2 regions of the Micromonospora sp. URMC 105 genome follow, and region 1 is predicted to be linked to the other one. Evidence: riboswitches for the same ligand, from Rfam matches in the RefSeq annotation. Region 1 holds a riboswitch; the other holds the start of a gene.
What was found. A riboswitch is a leader RNA that binds a small molecule or an ion and turns the genes downstream of it on or off. The one in region 1 is predicted to bind thiamine pyrophosphate.
Positions count from the first base shown of each region.

Region 2: another riboswitch for thiamine pyrophosphate. It lies ahead of ACSNN7_RS07755 (ECF transporter S component); the one in region 1 lies ahead of thiE (thiamine phosphate synthase).

Region 1 covers NZ_JBPQTL010000072.1:9,232-16,535, reverse strand. The annotation lists gene thiC (phosphomethylpyrimidine synthase ThiC) at 1-461, opposite strand, end outside; gene thiD (bifunctional hydroxymethylpyrimidine kinase/phosphomethylpyrimidine kinase) at 479-1,267, opposite strand; partial or broken gene ACSNN7_RS20960 (thiamine phosphate synthase) at 1,344-2,115, opposite strand; gene ACSNN7_RS20955 (thiazole synthase) at 2,241-3,020, opposite strand; gene thiS (sulfur carrier protein ThiS) at 3,017-3,217, opposite strand; gene thiO (glycine oxidase ThiO) at 3,208-4,347, opposite strand; gene thiE (thiamine phosphate synthase) at 4,341-4,967, opposite strand; TPP riboswitch at 4,962-5,069, opposite strand; gene ACSNN7_RS20935 (DUF559 domain-containing protein) at 5,192-6,124, shown strand; gene ACSNN7_RS20930 (aldo/keto reductase) at 6,347-7,304, opposite strand, start outside.
Region 2 covers NZ_JBPQTL010000015.1:7,984-15,287, forward strand. The annotation lists gene ACSNN7_RS07750 (ABC transporter ATP-binding protein) at 1-1,250, opposite strand, end outside; gene ACSNN7_RS07755 (ECF transporter S component) at 1,361-1,945, opposite strand; TPP riboswitch at 2,020-2,125, opposite strand; gene ACSNN7_RS07760 (alpha/beta fold hydrolase) at 2,210-3,040, shown strand; gene ACSNN7_RS07765 (sugar isomerase domain-containing protein) at 3,099-3,848, shown strand; gene ACSNN7_RS07770 (DUF6328 family protein) at 3,939-4,442, shown strand; gene ACSNN7_RS07775 (acyl-CoA dehydrogenase family protein) at 4,573-6,543, shown strand; gene ACSNN7_RS07780 (hypothetical protein) at 6,649-6,816, opposite strand; gene ACSNN7_RS07785 (hypothetical protein) at 6,826-7,304, opposite strand, start outside.

The DNA.
Region 1 (7,304 bases):
GAGGAGGTGACCGCCGAGGTGCCGATGTTGGCGTTCACCTTGACCAGGAACGCCTTGCCGATGATCGCCGGCTCGCACTCGGGGTGGTTGACGTTGAGCGGCAGCACCGCCCGCCCGGCGGCGATCTCGTCCCGGACGAACTCGGGCGCCACCCCCTCCCGAATCGCCACGAACTCCATCTCCGGCGTGACCACCCCGGCCCGCGCGTACGCGAGCTGCGTCGGCCGCTTGCCGTCCGTCCCGGCCAGTGGCGTGCCCGCGCCCCGCGCCGGTGCCACGTCGCCGCGTTCGGCGATCCACTCCCCGCGCAGCGGCGGCAGTCCCACCTCCGGGTCGGAGCCCGGGCCGGAGGTGTCGTAGAGGCGCAGCGGGGGGTTGTCCCCGGTCAGCTCCACCTCGGCGAACGGCACCCGGACGTCCGGTCGTGACCCCTCGACGTAGACCTTGCGACGTGCCTGCATGACAGCCTCCCTGATGGTCAACCGGACCAGCCGAAGTGGTCCAGCGGGCCGCGTCCCGCGCCCAGTTCCCAGTCCCGCCCGCCGGTCAGCGCGCGGGTGACGTACTCCTTGGCGGCGGCGACCGCGACCGGCACCGGGTCGCCCGCCGCCAGCCGGACGGCGATCGCCGCCGAGAACGAGCAGCCGGTGCCGTGGGTGTGCCGGGTCCGCACCCGGGGCGCGCGCAGCAGCATGGTCGTCCCGCCGCCGCAGAGCACGTCGACCGACTCACCGCCGGCATCCACGTCACCGCCGGTCACCACCACGTGCGCCGGGCCGCCGGCCGCGATCGCCTCGGCGGCGACCGCCATCTCCTGCACCGTGGTCACCGGGCGTCCGGTGAGGGCGGCGGCCTCCGCGCAGTTCGGCGTCGCCACCTCCGCGTACGGCAGCAGCCGCTCGACCGCCTCCACCACGCCGAGCGGGTGTCCGCTGGTGGCGACCAGCACCGGGTCGACGACGAGGTGCGGCAGCCGGCCCGCCTTCGCCGCCTCGGCCACCGCGTCGGCGACCGCCGGGGTGCCGAGCATCCCGGTCTTCACCGCCCGGACGCGGAAGTCGCCGAGCACGCTGTCGAGCTGCTCGCTGACCGTGCGTGGGGGCAGCGGCAGGACGGCGTCCACACCCCGGGTGTTCTGCGCGGTGACGGCGGTGAGCACGCTGGTGCCGTACGCGCCGAGGGCGGCGAACACCTTGAGGTCGGCCTGGATGCCGGCACCGGCACCGGAGTCCGAGCCGGCGATGGTGAGGACGGTGGTGGGAGTCACTGTGTTTCTCCGGTGGTCGCTGTCGGTGGCAATGTCGGCCTGGGGGGCTGCGGCCGACCGTGCCCACTCCGGGCGGTCAGGCTTGATCCCTGCGTGGGCACGGTCGGCCGCAGCCCCGTGCCGGAGACCTCCGCGCGGGCGTGCCGAGTTCGCGGCACGGGGATGGGCGCGAGCGCCGAGACGGCTGGTGTGGCGGTGGCGGTAGCGGCGGCGCTGGTAGCGGCAGCGGCGCCTCCCGCGGCTCGGAACGCCTCGGTCAGGGTGGCGGCTGCCTCGGCGGGGTCGTCGGCTCGCATGATGGCGCCGAGCACGGCGACGCCGACGGCTCCCGCCTGGACACAGGCGTGCACCTGGTCGGGGGTGTCGATGCCGCCGAGGGCGAGGATCGGCACGGGGCTGACCCGGATCAGCTCGGCGAGCCCGCCTGCCTGCAGCGGTGGGCCGTACCCGGGTTTGGTCCGGCTGGGGAAGACCGGCGAGAGGGTGGCGTAGTCCTCTGTGCTGAGCCGGGCGAGCTCCGAGCGGTCGTGGCAGGAGCGGCCGACCAGGCCGAGGGCCGGCGGCGGGTAGGGACCGGCCGAGGGCAGGTGGACGGCGTCGCCGTCGAGGGGATCGGGGCCGGCCACGATCAGGCTGCCGCCCACCTCGGCGAGGAGCGGACGCAGCGCGGCGGCGAGGGCGGCACGGTCGTCGCGGGGCAGGTCCTTCTCCCGCAGTACCACCCAGCGCACTCCCCCGGCCACGGCCGCCGCCACCACCTCGGGCAGCGGCCGCCGGGCCTGCCAGCGATCGGTGAGCACCACCAGCCCCGAGGGCACCGCCGCGCCGTGCGGCACAGCGCTCGACATCACCGCAGGCGCGGCCGGCGCGGCGAGCCGCCCCGAGCCGGCTCGCCGCGCATCCGTGGGCGACCCGCCGAGGCCGACCGCCCGGGGCGGTCCGTCGACCGTCAGCCGCCCCGCCCGGGTCGCCGTCACAGCTCGGGCCTTCCCTCGTCCGGGGTGGAGGCGAGCGCGTGGAAGCGGCGGGCGATCCGGCCGGCGCCGTACGCGAGCCGGCCCGCCTCCACCGCGTGCCGCATCGCGGTGGCCATCGCCACCGGGTCGGCGGCCCGGGTCACCGCGCTGGCCAGCAGCACCGCGTCGCAGCCCAGTTCCATGGCGAGTGCCGCGTCGGAGGCGGTGCCGATGCCGGCGTCGAGGATCACCGGCACGTCGACGTTCTGCCGGATCAGCCGGATGTGGTGCGGGTTGGTCACGCCCAGCCCGGAGCCGATCGGCGCGCCGGCCGGCATCACCGCGGCACACCCGACGTCGGCCAGCCGGCGGGCCAGGATCGGGTCGTCGGAGGTGTACGGCAGCACGGTGAACCCGTCGGCGACCAGTTCCTCGGCGGCGCGCAGCAGCTCCACCCCGTCGGGCAGCAGCGTCCGCTCGTCGCCGATCACCTCGAGCTTCACCCAGTCGGTGTCGAACGCCTCCCGGGCCAGGTGGGCCACCTTCACCGCCTCGCCGGCGGTGTAGCAGCCGGCGGTGTTCGGCAGCAGCCGCACCCCGCACCGGTCCAGCACGTCGAGCAGTCCACCGGCGGCGCCGGGGGCGGTGTCCACGCGGCGCAGCGCCACGGTGACCAGCTCGGTGCCGGACGCCCGGACCGCCTGCTCCAGCACACGCAGGTTGGCCGCGCCGCCGGTGCCGAGGATGAGCCGGGATCCGAGGGTGACCCCGCCGATGGTGAACGTCACGCCGCTCACCCGCCCTGGGCGGCGCTGAGCACCTCGACCCGGTCGCCGTCGCGCAGCACCGTCGCCGGCCAGCCGGTGCGCGGCACCACCTCGCCGTTGACCGCGACCGCGAGGCCGCGCCGCTGCTCGGTGACCGCGCGGACCAGGTCCGCCACGGTCGACCCGCCGGGCAGGTCACGGCCGGCGCCGTTGACGATCAGTTGCACGTCTCCTCCTCGATGGCAGGCGTGGACCGGTCCCGGCCGAGCGGCCGGGCTTCGGCTGCGGCGGTGAACCGGTCCGGGGCGAACGGGGCGAGCAGCGGGTCCGGCGCGCCGGTGACCACCAGTTCGGCGATCAGGTCGGCGGTGACCGGGGTCAGCACGATGCCGTGCCGGTGATGGCCGGTGGCGGCCAGCACACCGGGCCGGTCGGGCAGCGGCCCGAGGATCGGCGCGTTGTCCGGCGTGCCGGGGCGCAGCCCGGCGGCGGCCTCGACGAGGTCGTACTCGGCCAGGTCGGGGAGCAGGTCGACGGCGGCGTGGAGCAGCCGCAGCACCGCACCGGCGGTCACCTCGGTGTCGGCGCGCTCCTCGACGGTCGCCCCGAGGACCACCTCGCCGTCGGTGCGGGGCACCAGGTAGATCGACTCGCCGTCGGCGTACCCCCGGATCACGTGCCGGAAGTCCGGCGTGCCGCGACCTGGCGCGCGCAGCCGGAGCACCTGCCCCTTCACCGGCCGGACCGGCAGGCCGGTGAGCGCGGCGGCGCCGCAGCCGGCGGCGACCACGGTGACCCGGGCGTCGACGTCGGCGAGGCGGGCCACCGCGCCGGGCACCAGCCGGGCACCGGCCCGCTCGGCCGCCGTGCGCAGCGCAGCCACCAGCCGCCGTGGGTCGACCTGGTGGTCGCCCGGCGCGACCGCGCCGCCGCGCACCCGAGGGGCCAGCGCCGGTTCGCGGTCCCGCAGCTCCGAGGGGCGCAGCGGCGTGATCGGCAGTCCCAGCCCCTGCTGGTACGACCAGAGTCGCCGCGCCTCGGCCAGGTCGTCGGCGGTCAACCCGACGACCAGCGTGCCGTCGGTGCGGTACCCGAAGTCGGTGCCGGCGGCCTCGGCCAGCTCGGCGGCGAAGCCCGGCCAGCGGGCCGCCGACTCGGCTAGCAGCCCGGTCAGCTCCTCCTCCCCGAAGTACGCCTCGGCGACCGGCGAGAGCATCCCGGCGGCCACGTGGGACGCCCCGGAGCCGGGGGCCGGATCGTGCACGACGACGCGCAGCCCGCGCGCGGCGCAGCGCCAGGCGATCGCCAGCCCGACCGGTCCCGCCCCCACCACGGCGACGTCCGGTCGGGTCAGCACGTCAGGGCCTCGAGCAGTTCCGCCGTCGCCCGCCCGGGATCGGCGGCCCCGGACAGCGCCCCGACCACCGCCACCCCGTACGCCCCGGCGGCCCGCAGCGCCGGTACCGACGCGGCGGTCACCCCGCCGATCGCGATCACCGGCACGTCGACGGCCGCGGCGACGGCGCGTACCCCGTCGGGGCCGATCGGTGCCGGCAGGCCGGCCTTGGTGGTGGTGGCGTGGCAGGGGCCCACGCCCAGGTAGCCGGCCCCGGCGGCGACCGCCTCGGCGGCGGCGACGGGTTCCCGGGCGGTGGCGCCGAGCACGGCGGCCGGGCCGAGCACCCGGCGGGCCGCCCCGACCGGCAGGTCGTCCGCGCCCACGTGGCCGCCGGCGGCGCCGACCGCGAGCGCCACGTGCAGCCGGTCGTTGACCAGGCACGTCACCCCGTACGGCGTGCAGAGCGCGACCGCCCGGCGGGCCAGGTCGTACGCCTGCCGGTCGGTGGCGTCGTCGCCCACCCGGACCTGTACGACCAGCTCGGCGCGGGCCACCGGCAGCGCGGCGCGCAGCACGGCGAGCGGATCGCGCCCCGGCCGGGTGTCGGTGATCAGATGCAGTCGTCCCAGGGACGGCACGGCAACACTCCTCCCTGCGCCGGCATTACCCGGATCAGGTTCGACGGTCGGGGGCTTCAGCCCCCCTCTCAGCCCGGTGCACCGGGCTCCCGTGGGTCACTTGCGGCCATACCGTACGACGGATCCGCCGATCCGCCAAGGGCGGGGGTGGGCTTTTCCCACGGACCGTCCCAACTCGACGGTGCGGGCAGCGCGTGACCGGCCGCTCACGCCATGCTGTCCGGATGCCCTCGCCGCCCCGGATTCCGCGCCGCCTCGCGTTCCTGCCGTTCCGGGGCAGCCGGGCCGTCGCGGAGGGTCTGATCACCTGGGCGATGCTGCGCGGCCCGGCCTGGCATCGGCTGCTGCCCGACGTCTACGTGCACCGCGAGGGGTACCGCGTGGACGACCACCGGATGTGGTGCGACGCGGTGGCGCTGCTGCTGCCGCCGGAAGCGGCCATCGCAGGACCCAGCGCGGCCTACCTGTGGGGCGTCGACCTGCTCCGTCGGGACGCTCCGGTGTCCGTGCTGCTACCTCGGACAGCGCGGCTGCGTACCCACGCCCGCGTTCAGGTCACCCGCTCGGCGCTGCCGCGATCGGACCGCACCCGCTTCGGCGGCCTGCCGGTCACCACGGCCCTGCGCACCGCCTTCGACCTGGGGCGGCAGGGGTCCCGCGAGGAGGCGACCATCGCCGTCGACGCGCTGCTGCACCGCCGGGTGGTCAAGCTGCCGGCCCTGCGCGCGTACGCCGACGCGCACCCCCGCTGGCCCGGGCTCCCGTTGCTGCGGCAGGTCCTGGCGCTGGCGGAGCCGCTGAGCGAGTCCCCGATGGAGACTCGCCTCCGGCTGCTCCTGCTCGACGCCGGGCTGCCGCCGGCCACGGCGCAACACGACGTGCTCGACGCCCGCGGCCGCTTCGTCGGCCGGGTCGACCTGGCCTGGCCGGGGCTCCGGGTTGCCGTCGAGTACGACGGCGACCACCACCGGGAGCGCGTGCACTTCCGGCAGGACGTGGCCCGCCTCAACGCGTTACGCGCCGCCGGGTGGCTGGTTCTCCGCTTCACCGCCGACGACGTCCTCCGCCGGCCGGCGCAGACGGTGGACATGGTCGCCGCCGCGCTCCGCGAACGCCGGGACGAGTGGAACACCACGCACGTCAATAGTCCCCGGTGACATCCATGGCGTACCACCCGCGCCCCTGACCGTTCGCCCGGCACCGTCACCGGCGGACGGCGTCCGCCGCGTCGGCGCCGCGCGCCGCACACCTGCGGCGCGAGGGGGCGGCAGGCGGGCGGGCTAGCGGCACGGGTGGAACGCCATTGCTGTCAAACGCCCGCCGTGACGTACGTGATGTTCCGCTCGTGGGTCCGCGGCCGCCCGCCGGCCGGCCGACGGTCAGAGGATGGCGTCGAGGGCGTCCAGGTCGCCGTCGGTGGGCTGCCAGGTGCCGGCCTCGGCGTTCGCCCGTACCTGCTCGGGCGTGGTGGCGCCCGCGATCACCGAGGTCACCGCCGGGCGGGCGGCCAGCCCGCCGATCGCCACCTGGAGCATGGACAGTCCGCGCTCGGCGGCGTACGCCTCGATCGCCTCGATCCGGTCCCAGTCCGCGGCGGCGAGGCGCTGGGCGTACCGGCCGCCGCCGGAGAGCCGGCTGCCCGCGGGCGGCACCTCGTTGCGCTTGTACTTGCCGGTGAGCAGGCCGTTGGCGAGCGGGAAGAACGGCAGCATGCCGAGGCCGAACCGCTCGCAGGCGGGAATGACCTCGGCCTCGACGGAGCGTTCCAGCAGGCTGTAGTGGTTCTGCGCGGAGATGAAGCGGGCCCGGCCGCTGGAGGAGGCGACCCAGTCAGCGTCGGCGATCTGCCAACCGGCGAAGTTGGAGTTGCCGAGGTAGCGGACCTTGCCGGCGCGGACGAGGTCGTCCAGGGCGGCGAGGGTCTCGTCGATCGGGGTGCCGGGGTCGGGCTCGTGCATCTGGTACAGGTCGATGTGGTCGGTGCCGAGCCGGCGCAGCGACGCCTCCACCGCCCGCGCGATGTAGCGGCGGGCGCCCCGGGCGCCGTGGTCGGGGCCGTTCATGCCGTGCATGTCCATGCCGAACTTGGTGGCCACCACGACGTCGTCCCGGCGCCCCTTGAGCGCCTGGCCGAGCAGTTCCTCGGAGCCGCCCTGCGGCTCGCCGTAGATGTCGGCGGTGTCGAAGAAGTTGATCCCGGCGTCGAGCGCGGCGTCGACCACCGCCCGGGTGCCGTCGAGGTCGAGCTTGCGGCCGAAGTTGTTGCAGCCGATGCCGACCACGGACACCACGAGCCCGGAGTCGCCCAGCCGGCGGTAGGTCATCTCAGTCACGAGA
Region 2 (7,304 bases), on a different contig from region 1:
AACAGGCGGGGCGCGGTGGCCAGCGCGGTCGCCACGCTCAGCCGCCGCGCCTCCCCGCCCGACAGGGTGTACGGGTTCGCCGCGGCCAGCCTGGTCAGCCGCAGCCGGTCGAGCAGGGCGTCGACGGTGGCGCGTACGGCCGGCTCGGACTGGCCGGTCCGGCGGGGGCCGAGCGCCAGCTCGTCGAAGACGGTGGCGGTGACGAACTGGTGCTCCGGGTCCTGGAAGACCGAGCCGATCCGGCGGGCCAGCGCGGGCGCCCGCCAGCGGTGCGGGGGAGTGCGCTCGTCCGCACCGGCCAGTGCTGCGGTGGCGGTGACCCGGCCGGCGCCGGGGCGGAGCAGGCCGCCGAGGAGCAGGGCCAGGGTCGACTTGCCGGCGCCGTTGGGCCCGCGTACGGCGAGCGCCTCGCCGGCGCGTACCCGCAGATCGGTGGCGGCCAGCCGGGGCGGCAGGCCGAGCCGGTCGGCGGTGAGCAACTCGTCGCCGGGGGAGGTGGCGGCGTGCCGGGGCGGGATGGTCCGGCCCGGCACCCAGACGCCCTCGGCCGCGAGGGTGTCGCCGTGCGCGGCGAAGACCGCCTCCGGCGGGCCGTCCGCGCGGACGCCGCCGCCGGGCTCCAGCACCACCACCCGGTCGACCAGCGGCAGCGCCTCGGCGACCCGGTGTTCGACCAGGATGAGCGTGGTGTCGGCGGTCAGCGCCCCGGCGACCGCCCGGCGGACCAGGTCGGCCCCGGCCGGGTCGAGGTTGGCGGTCGGCTCGTCGAGCAGCAGCAGGCCGGGGCGCAGGGCCAGCGCCCCGGCCAGGGCGAGGCGCTGCTGCTCACCGCCGGAGAGCGCCGCCGTGGGCCGGTCCCGGTGGTACGGGAAACCGACCCGGCGCAGCGCCTCGTCCACCCGCGGCCAGATCTCCCCGGCCGGTACCCCCCGGTTCTCCAGCCCGAACGCGACGTCGTCGCCGCAGCGGGCCATCACCAGCTGGGTCTCCGGATCCTGGAAGACGATGCCGACCCGGTCCCGGTCCTTGCGCGGATCGAGCCCGTCGACCTCGACGGTGCCCTCCTGCTCGCCGGAGTCCTCGGCCAGCAACCCGGCCAGCGCGGCCAGCAGGGTGCTCTTGCCCGCCCCGGACGGCCCGAGCAGCAGCACCCGCTCCCCGGCCTCGATCTTCAGGTCCACCCCGCGTACGGCCCACGCCTTCCGCCCCGCGTGCCGCCACCCGAATCCCCGCACCTCCACCCCGCTCACCCGCACCCCCTCGCCTTCCACCCTGCCCCGGTGATCATGAAGTTGCCGGCAGTTGCCGAGATCCACATCGCCGTCAACTTCATGATCAACCAGGTCGGGTGGGTCGGTGGTCAGATGGCGGGGCGGTTGCGGGCGACGGGGAAGCGGTCCAGGACGCCGGTGCGGGCGAGCGCGTGGGTGAGGGCTACGGCGCCCAGGCCGGCGATGACCAGGGAGCTGGCCGCGGTGATCAGGATGTAGGGGAGGCGGAAGCTGCCCCACGCGGTGCCCGGGTACCAGACGAAGACGTCGTAGATCGCCGCCGCCAGGCCGGCCAGCGTGGCGGCCAGCAGGGCGACGGGCAGCCGGAAGACGCGGTACCCGAACGCTGCGAAGGCCAGTTCCGCCGCGGCGGCCTCCAGCGGACCCTGGATGACCAGCGTCCAGCCCCAGCTGCTGCCCAGCGCCACCGAGACCAGCGCGGCGACGGTGAGCGTGAAGAAGGCGGCACCCGGCTTGCGGATGATCAGCCCGCCCAGCACGGCGGGGACCAGCCAGACGCCGTAGATGACCGCCCGGCCGGGCAGCGGGATGGCGTCGGCGGGGCCGTTCCAGAGCAGGCCCCAGGCCCAGAAGATGATGCCGAAGGCCACCCCGAGGACCGCCGCGATGACGATGTCGATGGTGCGCCACCGCCTGTTGTGGGTGATGTTCATGTGTGCTCCCAGTCCAAATGATCGAACCAGGAGAAGACGCACGCCGCGCCCGGTTGGGACCGGACGGCGGCGCGGCTGGAGGTCGACCGAACTCCCTGCGCTGGCATTACCCAGATCAGGTTCGAGGGTCTGCGGGCGGTGCCCGCACTCTCAGCGCTGTGCGCTCCCCTGTCGGATGTGAAGTTGTCTCGTCGACGCTAACAGCTCGGACCCGGCCACCGTCGGCCCGGGTGCGCGAGCGCCGGCCTGGGTAGGCTGCCGATCATGCGGGTCGAGGCGCGAGGACTGACGTTCGAGGTACGCACCGGCGGCCCGGAGGGCGGTGATCCCGTCCTCCTGCTGCACGGTTTCCCGCAGCACGGTGGCGAGTGGGACGAGGTGGTGCCGGCGCTGCACGCCGCCGGCCTGCGCACGTACGCGCCGGACCAGCGGGGCTACTCGCCGGGCGCCCGGCCCGCCGAGGTACGCGCCTACCGGATGCCGGAGCTGGTCGCGGACGCGGTGGCGCTGCTCGACGCGCTGGGGGTCGAGGCGGCTCACGTCGTCGGGCACGACTGGGGCGCCGCCGTCGCCTGGCGGCTCGCCGCGCACCATCCGGAACGGGTCCGCACGTTGACCGCAGTCTCCGTGCCGCACCCGGCCGCGATGTCGTACGCGCTGGGCAACGACCGCCGGCAGCAGGCGCGCTCGTCGTACATGCTGCTGTTCCGTCAGGCGGGCCTGGCGGAGAAGGTGCTGCTGGCCTTCGACGCGGCCGTGCTGCGCCGGATGCTCTCCGCGGTGGGCGACGCCGGGCGGGTGGCCCGGTACGCCGAGCCGCTGCGCCAGCCGGGCGCGCTGACCGGCGCGCTGAACTGGTACCGGGCCATGTCCCGGGCCGACCTGGCGCAGACCGGACCGGTCGCGGTGCCGACCACCTTCGTCTGGAGCGACAAGGACGTCGCGATCGGCCGGACCGCCGCCGACGCCTGCGCCGGCCACGTGACCGGGCCGTACCGGTTCGTCGTGCTCCCCGGCGTCACCCACTGGATCCCCGACGAGGCGCCGGCTCCGCTGGCCGAGGCGATCCTGGCCCGGGTACGCGGCCTGGCCTGAGCCCGCCCAGCGGGCCGGCCCGGCGAACGACGAGCAGGACGACGAAGGAGAGGAACGCATGACGGTGAGCGCCGAGGCATACCTGGCGGTGGTGACCGAGACGATCGGCCGGGTGGCGGCGAGCCAGCGGGAGGCGGTGGGCCGGGCGGCCGACCTGATCGCCGAGGCGTTGCGGGCCGACGGGGTGGTGCACGCCTTCGGCACCGGCCACTCCGAGGCGCTGGCGATGGAGATCGCCGGCCGGGCCGGTGGGCTGGTGCCGACCAATCGGATCGCGCTGCGCGACCTCGTGCTGGTCGGCGGGGAGCCGGCGAGCATCCTCGGGCCGCACCTGGAGCGCGATCCGGCCGTGGCGCACCGGCTCTACGAGCTGGCCCCGGTCCGCCCGTCGGACATCTTCGTGCTCGCCTCCAACTCCGGGGTCAACGGCGCGATGGTCGAGTTCGCCTCCCTGGTCGTCGAGCGTGGGCACCGGCTGGTGGCGATCACCTCGGCGGAGCACTCCGGCCGGATGGCCTCGCGCCACCCGTCCGGGCGCAAGCTCGCCGACTTCGCCGACGTGGTGCTCGACAACGGCGCCCCGTACGGCGACGCCACCCTGCCGCTGCCGGACGGCGGCGCGGTCGGCGCGGTCTCCTCGATCACGGCGGCGCTGCTCGCCCAGCAGATCGTGGCCGAGACGGTGGCCCGGCTGATCGCGGCGGGGGAGCGGCCCCCGGTCTACCTGTCGGCCAACATCACCGGCGGCGACGAGCACAACGCCGCGCTGGAGGCCCGGTACGCCGGCCGCATCCGCCGGGGATCATGAAGTGGTTTCGCGCGCCTTCGGTTCGGGCATTGGCGTTGCTGCCGGCGGGGTGAGCCCCGTCGGCAGTACCGTCTCTTCCGGAGGTAGCGCGTGTCGAAGGAATCCGAGAAGCAGCGCTGGCAGCGCAACTTCGCCGATCTGCTCCAGGAGCTGCGGGTCGCACAGACCGGGGTGCAGATCCTCTTCGCGTTCCTGCTCACCCTGCCGTTCAGCAACGGCTTCGGCCGGACCAGCAGTTTCCAAAAGGACGTCTACATCATCGCGCTGCTGTCGGCGGCCGCCGCGACCGCGTTGATCATCTCGCCGGTCGCCTTCCACCGTGCGCTGTTCCGCCAGGGCCGCAAGCCGGAGCTGGTGCGCTTCGCACACCGGATGGCCAGCGGCGGCCTCGCCTTCATGCTGATCTCGATGGTCAGCGCGGTGCTGCTGATCACCGACTTCGTCCTGAGCCGGCCGATCGCGCTCCTGCTCAGCGCGCTCACCGCGCTGTGGTTCCTGACCTTCTGGATGATCCTGCCGTTCGCCCGGCGCAACTGGGGCGAGGACGACATCGACGACGACGATGCCGAGCCGCAGTCGCTGACCGGCGGCTGAGCCCTGCGCGCCGGTCACCGGCGGCGAAAATCGGACGTACACGCAACGCTACCCCTGGGTAACACCCGGGGGTAGCGTTGCTCGTGTCGAGCACGTCGACGCATCCGGACCGAGGTTCGAGGGGGCAGCCGTGACCACGACGCACAACAGCCGACCCGCCGGGGACGGCGCCGGACCGCTGCCGGCCGAGGCGGGCCAGGTCTCCGAGAAGGAGGCCCGACAGGTCGCCGAGGCGGCCCGGGAGACCGCCTGGGACCGGCCCAGCTTCGGCAAGGAACTCTTCCTCGGCCGGTTCCGGCTCGACCTGATCCACCCCTGGCCCCGCTCCGACCCGGAGGACGACGCGCGCGCCGAGCGGTTCCTGGGTGAGCTCGGGGCGTACCTGCGCTCCGAGGTGGACGGGGCCGCCATCGAGCGCGACGCGTCCATTCCGGACGAGGTCTTCCAGGGGCTGGCCCGCCTCGGCGCGTTCGGCATGAAGATCGACCGGAAGTACGGCGGTCTCGGGCTGAGCAACCTGCACTACTGCCGGGCGCTGATGCTGGCCGGTTCGGTCAGCCCGGCGATCGGCGCGCTGCTCTCCGCCCACCAGTCGATCGGCGTGCCGCAGCCGCTGAAGATGTTCGGCACCGCCGAGCAGAAACAAGCCTTCCTGCCCCGGCTCGCCGCCGGAGAGGTCTCCGCGTTCCTGCTCACCGAGCCGGACGTCGGCTCCGACCCGGCCCGGCTGGGCACCACCGCCGAGCCGACCGCGGACGGGACGGGCTACCGGCTCAACGGGGTGAAGCTCTGGGCCACCAACGGCACCGTCGCCACCCTGCTGGTGGTGATGGCGCGGGTGCCGGCCGGCGAGGGGCGGCGCGGCGGCATCACCGCGTTCGTGGTCGACGGCGACAGCGAGGGCATCACCGTCGAACGGCGCAACGCCTTCCTCGGCCTGCGCGGCCTGGAGAACAGCGTCACCCGGTTCCACGACGTCTTCGTGCCCCGGGAGAACGTCATCGGCGGCGAGGGCAAGGGGTTGAAGATCGCCCTGACCACGCTGAACACCGGCCGGCTGTCGCTGCCGGCGATGTGCGTCGGCGCGGGCAAGTGGTCGCTGAACGTGGCCCGGGAGTGGGCCGCCGACCGGGTGCAGTGGGGCCGGCCGGTCGGCGAGCACGAGGCGGTCGCCCAGAAGCTCTCCTTCATCGCCGCCACCACGTACGGCATGGAGACCATGCTCGACCTCTGCTGCCTGCTCGCCGACGACGACCGCAACGACATCCGGATCGAGGCGGCCCTGGTCAAGCTCTACGCCAGCGAGATGGCCTGGAAGATCGCCGACGAGCTGATCCAGATCCGGGGCGGGCGCGGCTACGAGACGGCCGACTCGCTCGCCGCCCGGGGCGAACGCCCGGCCGCGGTCGAGCAGTTGCTGCGGGACCTGCGGATCAACCGGATCTTCGAGGGCTCGACCGAGATCATGCACCTGCTCATCGCCCGGGAGGCGGTCGACGCGCACCTCTCGGTGGCCGGCGACATCATCGACCCGGACGCGGGCCTCGGCCGCAAGGCGAAGGCGGGAGCGCGAGCCGGGGCCTTCTACGCCCGGTGGCTGCCCACCCTCGCCGTGGGCAAGGGGCAGAGCCCGAACGCGTACGGCGAGTTCGGCCCGCTCGCCGGCCACCTGCGGCAGGTGGAGCGGTACTCCCGCAAGCTGGCCCGCTCGACGTTCTACGCGATGTCCCGCTGGCAGGGGAAGATGGAACGCAAGCAGGCGTTCCTGGGCCGGGTGGTGGACATCGGCGCGGAGCTGTTCGCGATGTCCGCGGTCTGCGTGCGGGCGTACGCGGAGCGGGACACCCGCCCGGAGAACGTCGAGCTGGCGGACCTGTTCTGCCGGCAGGCGCGGGTCCGGGTGGAGCAGCTGTTCACCGCGCTGTGGGAGAACACCGACTCGGTCGACGTGGCGGCGGCGAAGCGGATCCTCGCCGGCCGGTACGCCGCGTTGGAGTCCGGCGTGCTCACCCCGCCGGCCGACGCTCCCTGGGTGGCACACTGGTCACCCGGCCCGTCGGCCACGCCGGACGTCCGCCGCCGCATCCCCCGGCAGGGCTGACGCCCTCGGCTCGCCACCAACTGCGGCCTGTCGCGCGCCGGCCGCCCGGCCACCCCGACCTGCGGGCGCGGGGCCGGCCGGGCGGCCCGGGCGCTCCCACCGCGGTCAGCGGGCGATGGCCCAGGCCAGCACGGCCGCGAGGATCAGCCCGTTGAGCAGAGCGAGCACCAGGTACGCCTGCGGCGGGATCTTGCGACCCTTGCGGACGAAGCTCACCAGGACGGCGGCGTACCCGAGCAGCAGCACGGCGACGACGATCAGGAAGTACAGCACCGCCACACCCTAGCGGCCGCTGCGCAGGCCGAGTCGGCGCAGCTCCAGTGCGGCGAGCGCGTCGACGGTGGCGTCGTCGCCCCGCCGCCACGCCTCGGCCACGTCCGGATCGATCTTCGTCAGCTTGCGCAGCGGCTGCCCGGCGAGTGCGCGCAGCGCCAGCAGGTCCCGCCCGGCCGGGGCGTGGGCGAGCGCCTGCGCCGAGGCGGCCCGGCGCATCCAGCGCAGCCGCAGCGGCAGCCAGCCGAAGAGCACCAGACCCAGCGGGAAGATCAGTACGGCGATGGCGAGCGCCAGGGCGAGCTGGCCGACCAGCTCCTGCTGGTCCCGGCCGGCGTCGGCGACCGAGCGGGCCGCCTCGGCCGCGCGCTCGAACGGCGCGGTCAGCTCGTCGCCGACCAGCGGCACCCGGCCGACCTTGCCACCGGCGTCGGCCAGGTTGTCGGCGAGGCCACCGCCGGCCCCCTCCAGCTTCCGCCCGGGTACGG